DNA from 2 places in the Amycolatopsis japonica genome. Region 1 is predicted to be linked to the other one. Evidence: predicted binding sites of a transcription regulator. Region 1 holds the regulator's gene; the other holds the start of a gene.
The links. Region 1 encodes HspR, which represses chaperone genes until heat shock. Its sites were predicted from a motif close to ANNTTGAGTNNNNNNNACTCAANNT; they were not measured.

Region 1 (7,794 bases):
CGTGGTTACCGCTTCGGCGAGCGCGTGCTGCGTCCGGCGATGGTCGGGGTCACCGACCACGAGCCGGGTGGCGCCCCGGTGGACCCGCCGGTGGGCGGCGAGTTGCCGCTCGAGGGCGAACTTTTCGATGAGAACAACCGCTGATCGGCGATACGGCGTGAAAGGAGGAGACGTTCGGTGAGTGCACGGGAATGGATCGGTAAGGACTTCTACCGTGAACTGGGCGTCTCCTCCGACGCCACCGCGGACGAGATCAAGAAGGCCTACCGCAAGCTGGCCAAGGAGAACCACCCCGACGCCAACGCGGGCAACGCGGAGGCCGAGAAGAAGTTCAAGGCGGTCTCCGAGGCGTACGGCGTGCTGTCCGACACCGCCAAGCGCAAGGAGTACGACGAGGCTCGCCGCCTCTTCGGCTCCGGCGGTCCCGGTGGCTTCGGCTTCCCGGGCGGCGGTGCCGGCGGCGGCGGTTTCGACGTCGGCGACATCTTCGGCCAGGCGGGGCAGCAGCAGGGCGGCTTCGGCGGTCTCGGCGACATCCTCGGCGGGCTGTTCGGCCGCCGCGGCGCCGCGGCCGGTGCCACGGCGAACCGGCCGCAACGCGGCGCGGACGTGGAGACCGACGTCCGGATCGATTTCGCCGAGGCGGTCAAGGGCGCGACCCTGCCGCTGCGGCTGTCGAGCCCGGCGACCTGTTCCACCTGCGGTGGCAACGGCGCGAAACCGGGGACCTCCCCGAGGACGTGTGCGACCTGCCAGGGCAGCGGGCTGGTCAGCCGCAGCCAGGGCGCGTTCGCCTTCTCCGAGCCGTGCCGCGACTGCCGCGGCCGCGGCCAGATCATCGACGACCCGTGCCCGGAATGCGCGGGCGAGGGCGTCAGCACCCGTACACGCACGCTGACCGTGCGGATCCCGCCGGGCGTCGCCGACGACCAGCGGATCCGGCTGGCGGGCCAGGGCGAACCGGGCCGTGGCGGCGCGCAGCCGGGCGACCTGTACGTCCGCGTGCACGTCGCTCCGCACACGTTGTTCGGGCGCAAGGACCTCGACCTGACGATCACCGTGCCGGTGTCCTTCACGGAGCTGGCCCTCGGCGGCACGATCACCGTGCCGACGCTCGAGGGCAAGGTCTCGCTGAAGGTGCCGCAGGGTACGGCGAGCGGTCGCGTGCTTCGCGTGCGCGGCAAGGGAATCGCGAAGCGTGACGGTTCGCAGGGCGATCTGCTGGTCACCCTGCAGGCGGCCATCCCGGCCAAATTGGACGACAAGGCCCGTGAAGCGCTGGAGGCGTACGCGGAAGCCATGTCCGGCCACGACCCGCGACCGGAGATCACCGAACTTCTCGAAGGCAGGTGAGCACGATGTTCGGCGGGCTGCCGCACGGTGCGGACGAGGACACCCCGGTGTTCGTCATTTCGGTGGCGGCACAGCTTTCCGGCCTGCACGCGCAGACCCTGCGGTCCTACGACCGCCAGGGTCTCGTGTCGCCGGGCCGGACCTCCGGTGGTGGACGGCGTTACTCGATGCGGGACATCGCGTTGCTGCGCGAAGTGCAGCGACTGTCCCAAGAGGACGGTGTCAACCTCGCGGGCATCAAGCGGATCATCGAGCTGGAGAACCAGGTCGACGCGCTCCGCGCGCGCATCGCCGAACTGACCGAGGAGCTCACGGCGGCGTACCTCACCGCCGAACAGACGGCCGCGGCCGTGCACGCCTCCTACCGCAAGGATCTCGTTCCCTTGCGGCAGCAGACGGCCCTCGTGGTCTGGAAGCCCAAAAAACGCAATTAGTCCTCTGAATGCCGCGGGTCGCCAGCCCTCGTGAGTACGTGAAGGCCCCCTTCACTGCGCTAGACGCAATGAAGGGGGCCTTCACGTACTTCACGCATTTAGTCCTCTGAATGCGTCATTGGCCGGGGACGAGGGTCCGGATCTGCTGGACCTCGCCGGTGCGCGAGTCCTGGATCCGCTGGGCCAGCGCCTTCGACTCGGGGTTCTTCCCGTCCTTCAGCTCGGTCCTCGCCAGCGCGACCCCGTTGTGCTGGTGCGCCACGAAGATGTCGGCGAAGTCCAGACTGAACTCCGCACCATCCTTTTTGGACAGTGCGTCGAGCAGGCCCTTGTCGGTGAGCCCGTCGCCACCGTGATGGTGGTGCGCCTTCGGGTCCATGGAACCCGTCTCGGGTTTGCCCCAGGCCTTCAGCCGGTTCCGCATGTCGGTCGTCTCGGTCTGCTGGGTCGCCTCGATGGCGGCCGCGAGGTCCTTGAGCTCCTGCTTCTGCCCCTGCTTGGCCTTGACCAGCTTGACGATCTCCACGCCCTGGTCGTTGTGGGCGATCATCATCTGCAGGAACATCACGTCGGCGTCGTTGTACTCCGCGGACGCCCCGGCCGACTGGGAAACCGGGGAGATCGGGGCGCCGGCGTTGGTGGATGAGCCATCACCGGTCCCGCAGCCCGCGAGGGCCACGAGACCGGCGACGAGAACGAGGGCCAGCTTCACTGCCGCGTCCACAGCGCGGGGGTGTTCGGCGGTTCCCAGCCTTGGATCGCGGTATGCGCCATCTGGCAGCGGTAGGTCGCGCCGCCGTAGGTCACCGTGTTGCCGACCGCGTAGGACGTCCCGGCCGCCCAGGTGCCGCCGGTGGGCGGGTTGCCGGTGCTGGTCGGCGGGTTCGACGTCGTGGGCGGGTTGCTGGTGGTCGGCGGGTTGCTGGTGCTGGTGGGCGGGGTGCCGCCGCCGATCTGCAGGTCGATGCAGCTGTAGAAGGCCATCGGCGTGTCCGCGATGTTCCAGATGGCGAGCACCTTCTGGCGGCCGCTGAAGCCGTTCAGGCTCACCGTGTGCGACGTCGGGTCCTTCGGCGCGGAGTTGTTCCCGCTGATGTCGGCGATCTTGGTGCCACCGATGTAGTACTCGTAGTTCGTGGTCCGGTGGTAGGCGGTGAACTTCCAGCTGAAGGTCACGCTGTTGCCGACCGACGCGGCGGGCCACGGCTTCGACTCGTCGTTGAGCTCGGCGAATCCGGGAAGGCCGCCGTTGCAGCTGCGGAGCCCCTTGGGGCCTTCGACGCTCTGCGGTTCGTAGACGATGGCGCCGCAGCCGGAAACCTTGCCTTGGGCGCAGTTCGCCTGGCGGCTGGGCGGGGACAGCACATAGCCGTGGGCGCTGGCCACCTGCGGGATGGCCACGATGGCGATCGGGGCGAGGATCGCACCGGCGGCGGCTGCCACGAGCTTGCGTTTGACGGTCATGCCGGCTCCTGGGGATGGAACGACGGTGTTCCCGTGAGGGGGAGCAATGTGGTCTAGACCATAAATCCGCCGGTGACCGTGGTCAATGATTCACTGACCTACTGCTGCGTCGGGCCCAGGTGGAACAGCCGATCGGCCTAATACGAACGAAGTATCACCTCAGTCCAGGGTGAAGGGGTCGTACTTGATCCGGCCGAGGTCCGTGCCCGCGGCGAGCAGTTTCGCGATGGTCGCCCGGATCATCGACGGCGACCCGGCGACGTACACGTCACGCTCCTTCCAGGCCCCGCGCTGCGTCACCGCCGTCGCCAGCGTGCCGCGGTCGCCGCCGGTGACGGCGCCTTCCTCGGTCACCGGTGTCACCGTCAGCCAAGGGCAGGTGACGGTGAGCCCGCGGAGTTCGTCGAGGGCGTAGAGGTCTTCCGGACGGCGCCCGCCGAAGAAGAGGTGCACCGGCGGGTTGTTCTTCCAGCGCGACATGTCGTCGAGCAGGGCGAGCAACGGCGCGACGCCGGTGCCGCCGCCGATCATCAGCAGCGGACGGCTTTCCGTGTGATTCACCGAAAGCGCGCCGAGCGACGGGCCGAGGCGCCAGACGTCGCCGAACCGGGTGTGGTGGACGATCGCGCGCGAGACCCAGCCGCCGCGCACGGCGTGCACGTGGAACTCCATCGTCCCGTCGTCGTGCGGCGCGGTGGCGGGCGAGAAGTACCGCCACATCCGCGGCCGTTGCGGGACCTCGACGCTCACATAGCCGCCGGCCCGGTACGGCAGCGGCTGATCGGTGCGCACCTTGACGATGGCGACGTCACGGGACACGACGCGGTGTTCGATGACGGTCGCCTTCCACCACGCCGGCCCGACCTCCTTGCCCGCGGCCTCGCGCATGCTCTTCGAAATGACGCCGTACGCGGTGACCCAGGCGTCCTCCACCTCGGGAGTCCAGTCGTCCTTCAAGAACCTTTTCAACGCGGCGATCAGTGCGACGCCGACGGCGTCGTAATGGCGGCCGAGGACATCGAACTTCCGGTGGTCCCGGCCGAGCTGGCCGAGGAAGGTGGCCAGTTCGTCGGGCCGGTCCACCATCTGCACGACGTAGACGAGGGCGCGCAGCAAACGATTTCGCTGCGTGGCCATGTTGATCGGGAAGAGCGCCCTGGCGTCGGGCGAAACGGCGAAGAGCGCCCCGTAGAAGTATTGGGACAACTCCTCGGACTTCGTTTCGACGGCGGCGAAACTCTCCCTGATGAGCTTGGCCAGCTGGACGGACTTGTCCGCCGTCGGCGTCTCGATCAAGGGTGGGACGGGAATCGGTGAGGATCTGGACGAACTGGGCGGATGCTCGTACTTCACTGTTTCGGCGGTCATGGGTGAACGATTTTCTCCAGTTGGATCGGGCATATTCTCCAGACCCGATGTCATCGTGCTCGTGTTCCCCCGAGGGTTCTCGACTGTATGCCCGAAAGTCGCGAAAGGATCCACGAATGTTTGTTTCCCGCTCGAACGGAGCAAACGATATACGCGCCGTCAACCCCGTCTGGCACTAAGTAAAGGAATGCGTGATCGGCCGATCGGGTGGGTTTTTCTCCGTGTTTACGAGATCACGTAACGCGGCCGAACACCATTGTGGAATCGAATTGCCTAGTCGATGGTGAAGGGGTCGTACGCGATCTGGTCGAGCGCGCTGCCCGCGACCAGCATCCGGGACACCGTCGCCCGGATCATCGCGGGCGAGCCGGCGACGAGGATCCGGTGTCCCGGCCAGGATCCTTGCTGTGTAACGGCTTCCGCGAGCGTGCCCTGCACGCAGCCGGGGGCTTCTTCGCCGTGTTCGACCACCGGGGTCACGGTGAGCCACGGGTTCGTGGCCGCCAGGGCGCGCAACTCGTCGAGGTCGTAGAGGTCCTCACGCGACGGTCCGCCGTAGAACAACTGCACCTTCGGGTTCTCGCCCCACTGCGCCAGATCGTCCAAGATGGCGCGCAGCGGCGCGACACCGGTGCCGCCCGCGATCATCAGGACGTCGCGGCCGTCGGTCCGGTCGACCGAAAGCCTGCCGAGCGGCGGTCCGAGCCGCCAGACGTCGCCGGGCTGCGTGTGGCTCACGATGGCGCGCGACACCCAGCCGCCGTCGACCGCGCGCACGTGGAACTCGATGCCGCCGTCCTCGCGCGGCGCGTTCGCCGGCGAAAGGTAGCGCCAGAGCCTCGGCCGCTGCGGTACTTCGACGCTCATGTACTGGCCGGGCAGGTAGGGCACCGGGAATTCGGGCTGGACGCGGACCAGGGCGAGATCCCAGGTGAGCCGCCGGTGTTCGAGTACGGTCGCCGACCACGACGCCGGGTTGACGTCGGCCGCGGCGGCCTCCTGCATCGCGCGGGCGACGATGGTGAACGCCTCCGCCCAGGCCCGTTCGACCTCGGGTGTCCAGTCCGGACCGAGGTGGTTCTTGAGCGAGGCGAGCAGCGCGGTGCCGACGGCCTCGTAGTGCCGCGGGATGACGCCGAACTTGCGGTGGTCGCGGCCGAGCTGGGTCAGGAACGGGACGAGGTCGTCCGGCCGGTCGACCATCTGCACGATGTGGACCAGCGCGCGGACCAGCCTGCCGCGCTGGACCTCCATGTTGATCGGGAAGAAGTCGCGGGTGGCAGGTGCGAGGGTGAACAGCATCCCGTAGAAGAACTGCGAGATCTCCGGGATGAAGGGTTCCGACTTCGCCCAGGTGTCCCGGATGAGCCGCACCATCGCGGTGACGGCGGGCGGTGCTTCACGCGGCGCCGAAGACCGCGGGACCGGGCTGACCGCGTCGGCCGTCACGGGCTGGGAGTCGCTGATCGGGAAGCGCATACCGGAAGACAGTTCCCCGGATTCACGTACGAGGGTCCACTGGAGAAGAATTCACGGATCATTCACCTCTCCGGTCAGTGGCTGTCGGCCGGTCGGCTGAGTTCCGGCTCGTTCGCGAGACTAGCCGCCGAGAGACCTTTTGCCCGCATCGTTGCTCCGGACGGGTGTACTCGAAGCCGGTCCACAGTGGGCGATCTCACGAGGTAAATAGTTGTCTTACGCAAGTGTCGCCGAATAAAGTTGTACTGTACAAGTAGCCGGGAGGGACCGATGAGCTCCGCGGACGACGCCAGGGTCGAGCTGATGCGTGAGTTGAAGGCCGCCTCGCAGCTGCAGCACGCCTGGATAATGCAGGCGTGGCAGGACGACCCCGGGCTGCATCCGGCGGCCGCGATGCTGCTGTCGGATCTGGCGAAGCACGGCGAGGCACGCCCTTCCGAATTGGCCAAACGACGCTTTGTGGACCTTTCGGTCGTAAGTCGTCAAATTTCCCAGCTGTCCGCGGCGGGCATGGTCGACCGCCGTCCGGCGCCCGAAGACGGCCGCGCGTCGATCATCAGCATCTCCGAGCGCGGGCGCGCGGAGCTGGGCCGCAGACGGGCCGGTTATCTGGAGTTCATGGAGCGCGCGCTGGGCGGCTGGGACGACGAAAAGGTCCTCGAACTGACCACCCGCCTGGCGGAGATGAACGCCGACGTCCGCGCCGCCCTGTCCGTGCGGACCTGCGACGTTTGACGGCGGCCGTTGCTACCCGCCGGTCTTGACTGAACGGACCTTTCGTAGCGCTGTGACGCCGGTAGCGTCGTATCTGTGCGTAACCGGGTCGCATTGCTGGTCGCCTTGGGAATCGACAACTTCGGCTCGGGACTGTTCCTCCCGCTCGGGCTGGTCTTCGTCATCCGCGTGGTGGGTCTCCCCCTCGCTCAGGCGGGGAGTGCGGTCACTCTCGGTGCGCTGGCCGGCCTGCTCGTCCCCGCGTTCGCCGGGCGGCTCGTCGACCTGATCGGCCCGCGGACGGTGATGATCTGCGCCCACGTCCTGCAGGCCGCCGGGGTGGGCGCCTTCCTGCTGGCCCGTGGGTTCGCCGGGGTCGTCGGCGCGTCCGTCATGCTCGCGGCAGGGCAGCAGCTGTTCTACAGCTCGCAGTTCTCGCTCATCGCCGACGTCGCGGGCGAAGGGCCGAAGGACCGGCCGTTCGCCGAAGCCGCGATGGTCCGCTCCGCGGGCTTCGGGCTGGGCGGGCTCGCGGCGGCAGGGCTGCTGGTCTGGATCGGGCGCGAAGGCCTCTACGTCGCCGTGATGATCGACGTCGCCACCTTCGTCATCGCCGCCGCCATCCTCTCGACTCTCGTGACGCCCGCCCCTCGGCACCTGCGGCGGTGCCCGGGGTCCGTGCGGGTCTGGCGGGACCGTCCGTACCTGGCGCTCATCGTGTTCAGCGGTCTCTTCGCGCTCACGATGGACTTCTTCCTCATCGGAATGCCCGTGTACGTCTTCAATGCGTTGCAGGGGCCTCGATGGCTACCTGGGGCGATCATCGCGCTGCTCACCGTCGTCACCAGTCTGGGTGGAGTCGTCGGGCTGCGGCTGACCAGGAAGCTGACCCGGATCGCCGCGATGCGCGCGGGTTCGGCGTTGTTCGCGGTGTGGTGCCTCGCCTGCCTGATGGTGGTGTTCGTGCCGAAGGTGTTCCAGC
Region 2 (7,794 bases), 910 kb from region 1:
GCCAGCGCGGTCGTCATCGTGATGCCGGCGCTCGGCCCGTCCTTGGGCACCGCGCCCGCGGGGACGTGCACGTGGATGCCGCGGTCCTTCAGGTCGCCGACCGGGAGTTCCAGCTCAGCGCCGTGCGAACGCAGGTACGACAACGCGATCTGCACCGATTCCTTCATCACCTCGCCCAGCTGGCCGGTCAGCTGAAGCCCGGTGGAGCCGGACTCCGGATCCGCCAGCGACGCCTCGATGTAGAGGACGTCACCGCCGGCGCCGGTCACCGCCAGCCCGGTGGCCACCCCCGGGGTCGACGTGCGCTGGGTCGATGCGGGCAGCGAGGACTCCGGCAGGTGCCGCGGACGGCCGAGGTAGGTCTCCAGCCCCTCGGCGTCGATCGTCAGCGGCAGCGCGACCTCGTCCAGCGCGACCTTGGTCGCCACCTTGCGCAGTACCTTCGCGATGGTCCGGTTCGCGTTGCGCACCCCGGCCTCCCGCGTGTACTCGGCGGCGATGCGGCTGAACGCGCCGTCGGTCAGCGTGACGTCGTCCTTGCCGAGACCGGCGCGCTCCAGCTCGCGGGGGAGCAAGTGATCGCGGGCGATGGTGACCTTCTCGTGCTCGGTGTAGCCGTCGAGGGTGACCAGCTCCATCCGGTCCAGCAGCGGGCCGGGAATGGTCTCGAGCGCGTTCGCCGTCGCGAGGAACACGACGTCGGACAGGTCCAGCTCGACCTCGAGGTAGTGGTCGCGGAACGTGTGGTTCTGCTCCGGATCCAGCACCTCCAGCAACGCCGCCGTCGGATCGCCGCGGTAGTCGGCGCCGACCTTGTCGATCTCGTCGAGCAGCACGACCGGGTTCATCGAACCCGCTTCCTTGATGGCGCGGACGATCCGGCCGGGCAGCGCGCCGACGTACGTGCGGCGGTGACCGCGGATCTCCGCCTCGTCACGGATGCCGCCGAGCGCGACGCGGACGAACTTGCGGCCCATCGCCTTCGCCACGGACTCGCCGAGCGACGTCTTGCCGACCCCCGGAGGACCGGCGAGCGCGAGCACCGCGCCCGAACGCCGTCCGCCGACCGGGCCGAGCCCCGACTCCGCACGACGCTTGCGCACGGCCAGGTACTCGATGATGCGTTCCTTCACATCGTCGAGGCCGGCGTGGTCGGCGTCGAGGATGTCGCGCGCGGCGGCGATGTCGTGGACGTCGGTGGTGCGCTCGTTCCACGGCAGTTCGAGGACCGTGTCCAGCCAGGTGCGGATCCAGCCGCCCTCGGGGGACTGGTCGGAGGTGCGCTCCAGTTTGTCCACTTCGGACAGTGCGGCCTTCTTGACCGCGTCCGGCAGCTCGGCGGCCTCGACGCGGGCGCGGTAGTCGTCGTCGTTGGCCGTTCCGTCGAGCTCGCCCAGCTCCTTGCGGATCGCTTCGAGCTGGCGGCGCAGCAGGAACTCCTTCTGCTGCTTCTCCATGCCCTCCTGGACGTCCTTGCGGATGGTGTCGGTGACCTCGAGTTCGGCCAGCTGCTCGCGGCTCCACTCGAGGGCCTTTTCCAGCCGTGCCGAAACGTCGAGCGCGGTGAGCAGTTCGAGCTTCTGCTCGGTGTTCAGGTACGACGAGTTGCCCGCGAGGTCGGCGAGCGCGGACGGGTCTTCGACCTCCTGGACGGCGTCGATCATCTGCCAGCCGCCACGCTGCTGGAGGATCGCGAGGACGACGCTCTTGTACTCGGACGCGAGCTTCGCGGAGTTGTCGTCGGTGGTCTCGGTGGCGACCTCGGCGTGGACCCAGCGAGCGGCGCCGGGACCGTCGGCGATGCGGCCGACGACGGCGCGGCGGGTACCGCGCAACAGCACCGCGGTCTTGCCGCCGGGCACGCGCCCGATGCGTTCGACGGTCGCGATGGTGCCGAGTTCGGCGTATTCGCCGTGGACGCGGGGGACGATCAGCACCTCGGCCTTGGTGGCGGCGCTGGACCGGATCCCCGGGAAGGAAGCCTGGGCAGGCGTATTGGCCTGGGCGGACTCCACCGCGGCGCGCGTCTCCGTGTCGGCGAGGTCGAGCGGGACGATCATGCCCGGCAGCACGACGTCGTCATCGAGCGGGAGGACGGGCAGGAGGCGGTTGTCGGTCATCTGTGCACTCCTCGGTTAGTTGAGTCTGTCTAGCTCAACTCTCCTATCGACCCGTTTGTTTCCCTTCGTTGTTCGCCGTCGGCGATCATCGCACTGGTAGCGTCCCGTGCGCGCACTGTGACGACCTGGGGAGGGGTGACGTGCAGCAGGGGACGCCGGACCGACGGCCTTGGATCCTTCTGATCGTTTTCACGATCGCCGCCGCCGTTGCGATCACGACCGCGGCGGTCGTCGTCGGCCGGACGACGATCGACGGCACGCCGATGGCGGTGGGCGCGAACGGCGCCGCCCAGGCGGCATCGAAATGGCGGCACGGCGCGGCGGACATGCCGTCGTACGACGAAGGCGTGGCGGCGTGGACCGCCGGCGATCTCTTCGTAGTCCTCAACGACGAACATGTCAGCGCCTACGCCCAGGCGGACGGCGCCCTCCGGTGGCGGATCAAGCCGCCGGAAGGGGTCTTTTGCGGTGCCGGCACCGCGGTCGTCCAGAACCGTGTCGCCGTGGCCTACGGCGGTGGCTGCGCGGTCGCGGCCCTGCTCGACTTCGGGATGGGCTCGTTCGTCTGGCAGCAACCGTTCAAGACGCCGCAGTACGACGACAAGCCGGCGAAAAGCGCTTCGTTGGAGATCATCGAAGACACCGTCGTGGTCACGCAGTCCTTCGGCATGGCCGGTCTCGAAGTGGCGACCGGACGGACGAAATGGTCGAAGCCGACGCCGCCCGATACACCGGAGAAGGGCTTGCACTGTCGCGCCAAGGACGCCATGCCCCAGGGGCGGGCTGTCGCGCTCCTGGTGACCTGCCTGAACAGTTACCCGGAGTTCGATCTCGCGATCGTCGCCGTCGATGTCGCAGGGGCCGTCACCAAGGAGAAGACCTTGGTGAAGCCGATTCCCACCACCACGATCGTCCCCGCGTGGGTCAGCACCACGCCGCCGGTCATCTTCCTGGACGATGCCGACGACGAGAGCGCCTACCTGATGCTGGACGACACGTTCACGCCGACGGCCAGGGTCGAAGCGGGAAACTACGAGACGGGGCTTGCCAGGCCGCAGATGGACTTCAACGGTGACGACGCGTCCGGCAGCCTGCACAGCAGGATGCGCGCTCTGGTGACGGACGGCCTGCTCGTGACCGTCACCGGAGTCGCGCCCGCGCTGCCGAGCAGCATCGTCGCCTTCGATCTGAAGAACGGTGAGAAGAAATGGGAGACGCCCGCGGCCGAGGGGGATCGCTTCATGGCCCCCGTCGCCGTCGACAACGGCGAGATCATCGCGGAGGTCGCGCCGCCGGACGACGACGAAGGCCCTCAGCAGGTCGTCCGGGTCAAGCCCGCCGATGGTGCCCTGACGGTCGTCGGGACCTATCAGATGGACGACGACCCCAAGACCAAAGGAATCTCGCTGATCGCGTTTTACGAGTTCTTCTGGGCCGGCGGTGTCATGTTCGCCGCCAAGGGGGACTACAACCAGTACGCAGGTGCCCTCGTCTGCCGCTTCGGCTGACATCCGACCTCTGCTCGGTACGCGTCGCCTTTAGCCCCCTAAACGCGACGCGAACCGGCGAGAGGTCGGAGGTCAGGGGTGCACCGAGACACCGCACCAGGCGAACGGGCGGGCGCCTTCCTCGTCCCGCCGCAGCTCCCGCACGGGCCGCCAGTCGGGCAAGTGGACGACGCCGGGCTCCAGCAGCGGCCAGTCCCCGAAGAGCGGCTCGATCTCTTCGCGGTCCCGCATCCACACCGGGTTGCTCGTCTTCCGGTACTGCTCGACCATCCAGTGCAGCCCGTCGGCGTCCTCGCCGGTCTGGCCGCCGAAGCTCATATGCGACAGCCCCAGCCAGCTGCCCGGCGCGAGCGCGTTCCGGTACGTCGCGACCAGCGCGGGCGGATCGTCGTGCGGGCCGGCGAAATGCAGGACGGCCATCATCATCAGGCACACCGGCTGGTCGAAGTCGATCAGCCGCAGCGTCTCCGGATGCCGCAGGACGTCCTTCGGCCGCCGCATGTCCGCATGCACGATCCCCGCCCAGTCGGTCGCCTCGTGGCGTTCGAGGATCAGCTCCGCGTGCGCCACCGCCACCGGCTCGTAGTCGACGTACACGACCTTCGCCGTCTCGCCCGGCTCCAGTTCTTCCTGCACGATCTCGTGCACGTTCCCGGCCGTCGGGACACCGGACCCCAGATCGATGAACTGCCGGATCCCCGCGCCCAGCGCCGCGCGCACGACGCGGTTCATGAACTCGCGGTTGTGCCGCGCGCCCGGTTTGACCCAGCGCCACTGCTTTTCCAGCGCGCGGGCGAACTCGCGGTCGACCGCCCAGTTGTGGGTCCCGCCGAGGAACCAGTCGTAGATCCTCGCCGCGGACGGCTTTTCGGTGTCGACCCCGGTCGGCGCCACCGGGGCCGCGTCATCGTCCCTCTTCACGAGAACGAGCCTATCCGGATCAAGGCACCGCGGGTCGCCGCTGCCAGTACGTCCAGAGCGGCCGATAGCCCTGCGCGTACCAGAACGGCGTCGAGCGCGGATTGGCCAGCGCGTGGTGCAGCAGCACGGCGTCGGTGCCGCATTCGTCGAAGACCTGGTGCGCGTGCGCGGCGAGCGCCGTCCCCACCCCGCTCGACCGCGCCTGTTCCGCCACCGCCAGCGACGACAGGTAGCCGACCTTCTCGGCCGCGACCCGGCCGCGGATCCACGCCGTGTCGCCGGGGAACTGCACCCGCACCATGCCCAGCGGACGGCCGTACAGCTCGGCGATCCACAACGTCGGATTTTCCCGGCCCAACTGTTTCGACAGGTCCGCCGTGATCGTTTCCTCCGCGCCCTCGCGCAAAGTGACAGAACCGAACTGCGCGTCATAACGCTGCAATTCCAGTTCGAGTCCGACGGCGGTTTCGAGATCATCCGCTTCGGCGGGCCGGATGTGCACCCCGGGAGTGGCGGGCGGTCCGGTCACGGCGAGCCGGTCGGCCGGGCGGACCGCGATCACCAGCACCGGCGCGAAGCCGCGACGCAGCAATTCGGCCGAGCCGGGGGAGTCCCGGCTTGGCCGCACCACGGTCGCCGCCGTCTCGACATCCCCAGGTGGGGCCACGGTCTTCAGATGTTCATCCCATCGGGTGAGTAATGCGTCGAGGGCGGCTTCCGGGCGGGGTCCGGTGAGGCGGGCTTCGAGGCGATGCTCGACGAGGGCCCGCCACGGAGAGTCAACGGAATCGGGGCCCGCCTCGGTCCGTACCGACAATCCGGCGGCGGCCGAGTCGCCTGCCGTCGCGGAGAGTGACACGGAGCCCTCGACAGGCTCCAGTGCAGGCATTTCGGGGAGCAGGGCGTCCACGGTGGCGAGCCGCTCGGCGTGCCCGGCGGCGATGGCGTGGCTATTCATAGGGCTATTCAAGCCCCTACTGACGGGTCCGCCGGGAACTTCACGAGATTGGCCGGAGCGTGGCGCCAGGTGACTTCCGGTAGTCGGAAGGAACGCGAATAACGCTCCCATTTCACCCCTTGGTCCACGCAGGTCAGCGCGACGCGCCCATTGTTAACCCTGGGGTGATCTCATACTGTCTCGAATGGGACTTGGGTACGCCCTCCGGGGTACTGTATTGCCCTCGTCCCCGAGGTCGCGGTAGGACAAGACCGGTTGGGCAGCCGGGAAGGAAGGTCGGATGCCGGACACGAACGGCAGGCCCGGGAGCGCCGCACAGGCGACAGCGGGCAAGGGAGGCGCCGTTACGGAGGCTCGTACCGACGAGCGACGGTTCCGCGTCTACACCTTCGCGGTACTCACCATGGGCATCGCCGCCGCGGCCGCGGTCAGCCTTTGGCTGGACTTCGAGGCTTCGGACGATCTGTTGTGGATCGGGCCGATCCTCGCCCTCGCGTTCCTGCTCGCCGAACAGCTCGGCATCAACGTCGACGTCCGCAGCGGCATCTCGTGGACGATCTCGTTCACCGAGATCCCGCTGGTCATCGGTTTCTTCGTCGCTCCCTTCGAAGTCGTGCTCGCCGCGCATCTCGCGGCGGGGATCGGGACCTTGCTTGCCCGCAAGGTCGCCGGACGCGTGCTCTACAACGCCGGCGCCTTCCTGCTGGAGATCACCGGCGCGTTCGCCGTGGCAGGACTGGTGAAACAGGCCTCCGGCGCCCACGACATGACCTGGATCGCCGCGCTGGCCGGGACTTTGACCGCGCCGCTGGTCAGCACGCTGCTCGCGCTCGCCGCCGTCCGCGTGCTGCGCCGCCGCATGCGCGTCAGCACCGCGATCCGGCTGACCGGCCGCATCCTCGTCGTCGGCTTCGTCAACGCCTCGGTCGGTCTTTCCGGTTATTTGGTCATTTCCGGGACGCCGAAGGCCTGGCCGCTCGTGCTCGCCGTGTTCCTCGGGCTCACCGCGTTGTACTGGGCGTACTCGGATCTGCTGCGCGAGCAACGCGACATGGAAGCGTTGTCCGACGTCAGCCTGATGGTCGCGCGGTCCGGTCAGCAGGCCGCCGCACGGCCCGCGGGGCGCGCGGACGAACTCGTCGGTGGTGTCGATGTCCGTGAGTGGGCGACCATCGCCGAACGCATCAAGGACCAGCTCGCCGCCGGCCGCGTCGTGCTGAGGCTTCGACTGGAGCCGAAGGACACCATGCGGATGGTCGTCGCGGGCGACGAACTGCCGCCCGTCGACCCGGCCGCCGACGACCCGCTGCTGCGCCTGCCCGGCGCGCACGTCCGCCACTTCCGGATCACCGAAGCCAATCCCGACGTCCGCTCCGCGTTGCTCGACCGCGGCGCGCAGGAGGCGCTGGTCGTCCCGCTGCGCAGCGCGAACCAGCTCCTCGGCGTCGTCGAAGCGCACGACAGGCTGAGCCGCTGGCGTGGGTTCGGCAAGTACGACGTCCAGCTGCTCGGCACGATGGCCAGCCACCTCGCGACGTCGCTGGACAACCGGCGCCTGCTCGCGACCCTGCGCCACGACGCGTACCACGACCCGCTGACCGGTCTGCTCAACCGGCCGGGCTTCCGCCAGGTCGCCAAGGAGCCGTTGCGGGAACAGGTCGACGCGGTCGTGCTCCGGGTCGATTTGGATGTCTTCTCCACCGTCAGCGACGCACTCGGCTACGTGTGGGCCGACCGGATGGTCATCGCCGCGGGCCGCCGGATCCGCGACGCGCTCGGCCCCGACGTCCCGCTCGCCAGGCTCGAAGGCGCGTCGTTCGCGGCACTCCTCGTCGGCTGCGCGCCGGAACGCGCCCAGGCCGCCGCGGAACTGCTTCGCGCGGAACTCGTCGCCCCGTACCCGGTCGACCGGCTCTCCGTCGAAGCCAACGCGATGATCGGCTACGCCACCTCTTCGGCGGAAGACGACGAGCAGGTCGACGTCGACGGGCTCCTGCAGCGCGCCGACGTCGCCGTCCGCGCGACCAAGGGCGGCGAAGAGGTCCGTGGCTACATGGCCAGCATGGGCCAGATCTTCATGCGCCGGTTCCAGATGGTCACGCAGTTCCGGCAGTCGCTCGAAGAAGGCCAGCTGAGCGTCCACTACCAGCCGAAGATCACCTTGCCGAACCGGCAGATCCAAGGTGTCGAGGCGCTCGTGCGCTGGGTTCACCCGGAGTTCGGCAGGCTCGGCCCGGACGAGTTCGTCCCGGCGATCGAAGCCGCCGGCCTCATCGGCGTCCTGACG

Region 2: lon (endopeptidase La) is a predicted target of HspR. The motif match lies at 2,137-2,161, and genes of this name have one in related genera.

The regions. Positions count from the first base shown of each region.
Region 1 covers NZ_CP008953.1:8,719,223-8,727,016, reverse strand. Annotated here, with positions in the region: gene grpE (nucleotide exchange factor GrpE) at 1-144, shown strand, start outside; gene dnaJ (molecular chaperone DnaJ) at 178-1,353, shown strand; gene AJAP_RS40630 (heat shock protein transcriptional repressor HspR) at 1,359-1,787, shown strand; gene AJAP_RS40625 (DUF305 domain-containing protein) at 1,903-2,499, opposite strand; gene AJAP_RS40620 (lytic polysaccharide monooxygenase) at 2,496-3,251, opposite strand; gene AJAP_RS40615 (globin domain-containing protein) at 3,411-4,619, opposite strand; gene AJAP_RS40610 (globin domain-containing protein) at 4,893-6,098, opposite strand; gene AJAP_RS40605 (MarR family winged helix-turn-helix transcriptional regulator) at 6,369-6,833, shown strand; gene AJAP_RS40600 (MFS transporter) at 6,909-7,794, shown strand, end outside.
Region 2 covers NZ_CP008953.1:7,812,354-7,820,147, reverse strand. Annotated here, with positions in the region: gene lon (endopeptidase La) at 1-2,120, opposite strand, end outside; gene AJAP_RS36120 (outer membrane protein assembly factor BamB family protein) at 2,261-3,628, shown strand; gene AJAP_RS36115 (SAM-dependent methyltransferase) at 3,701-4,549, opposite strand; gene AJAP_RS36110 (GNAT family N-acetyltransferase) at 4,569-5,507, opposite strand; gene AJAP_RS36105 (putative bifunctional diguanylate cyclase/phosphodiesterase) at 5,788-7,794, shown strand, end outside.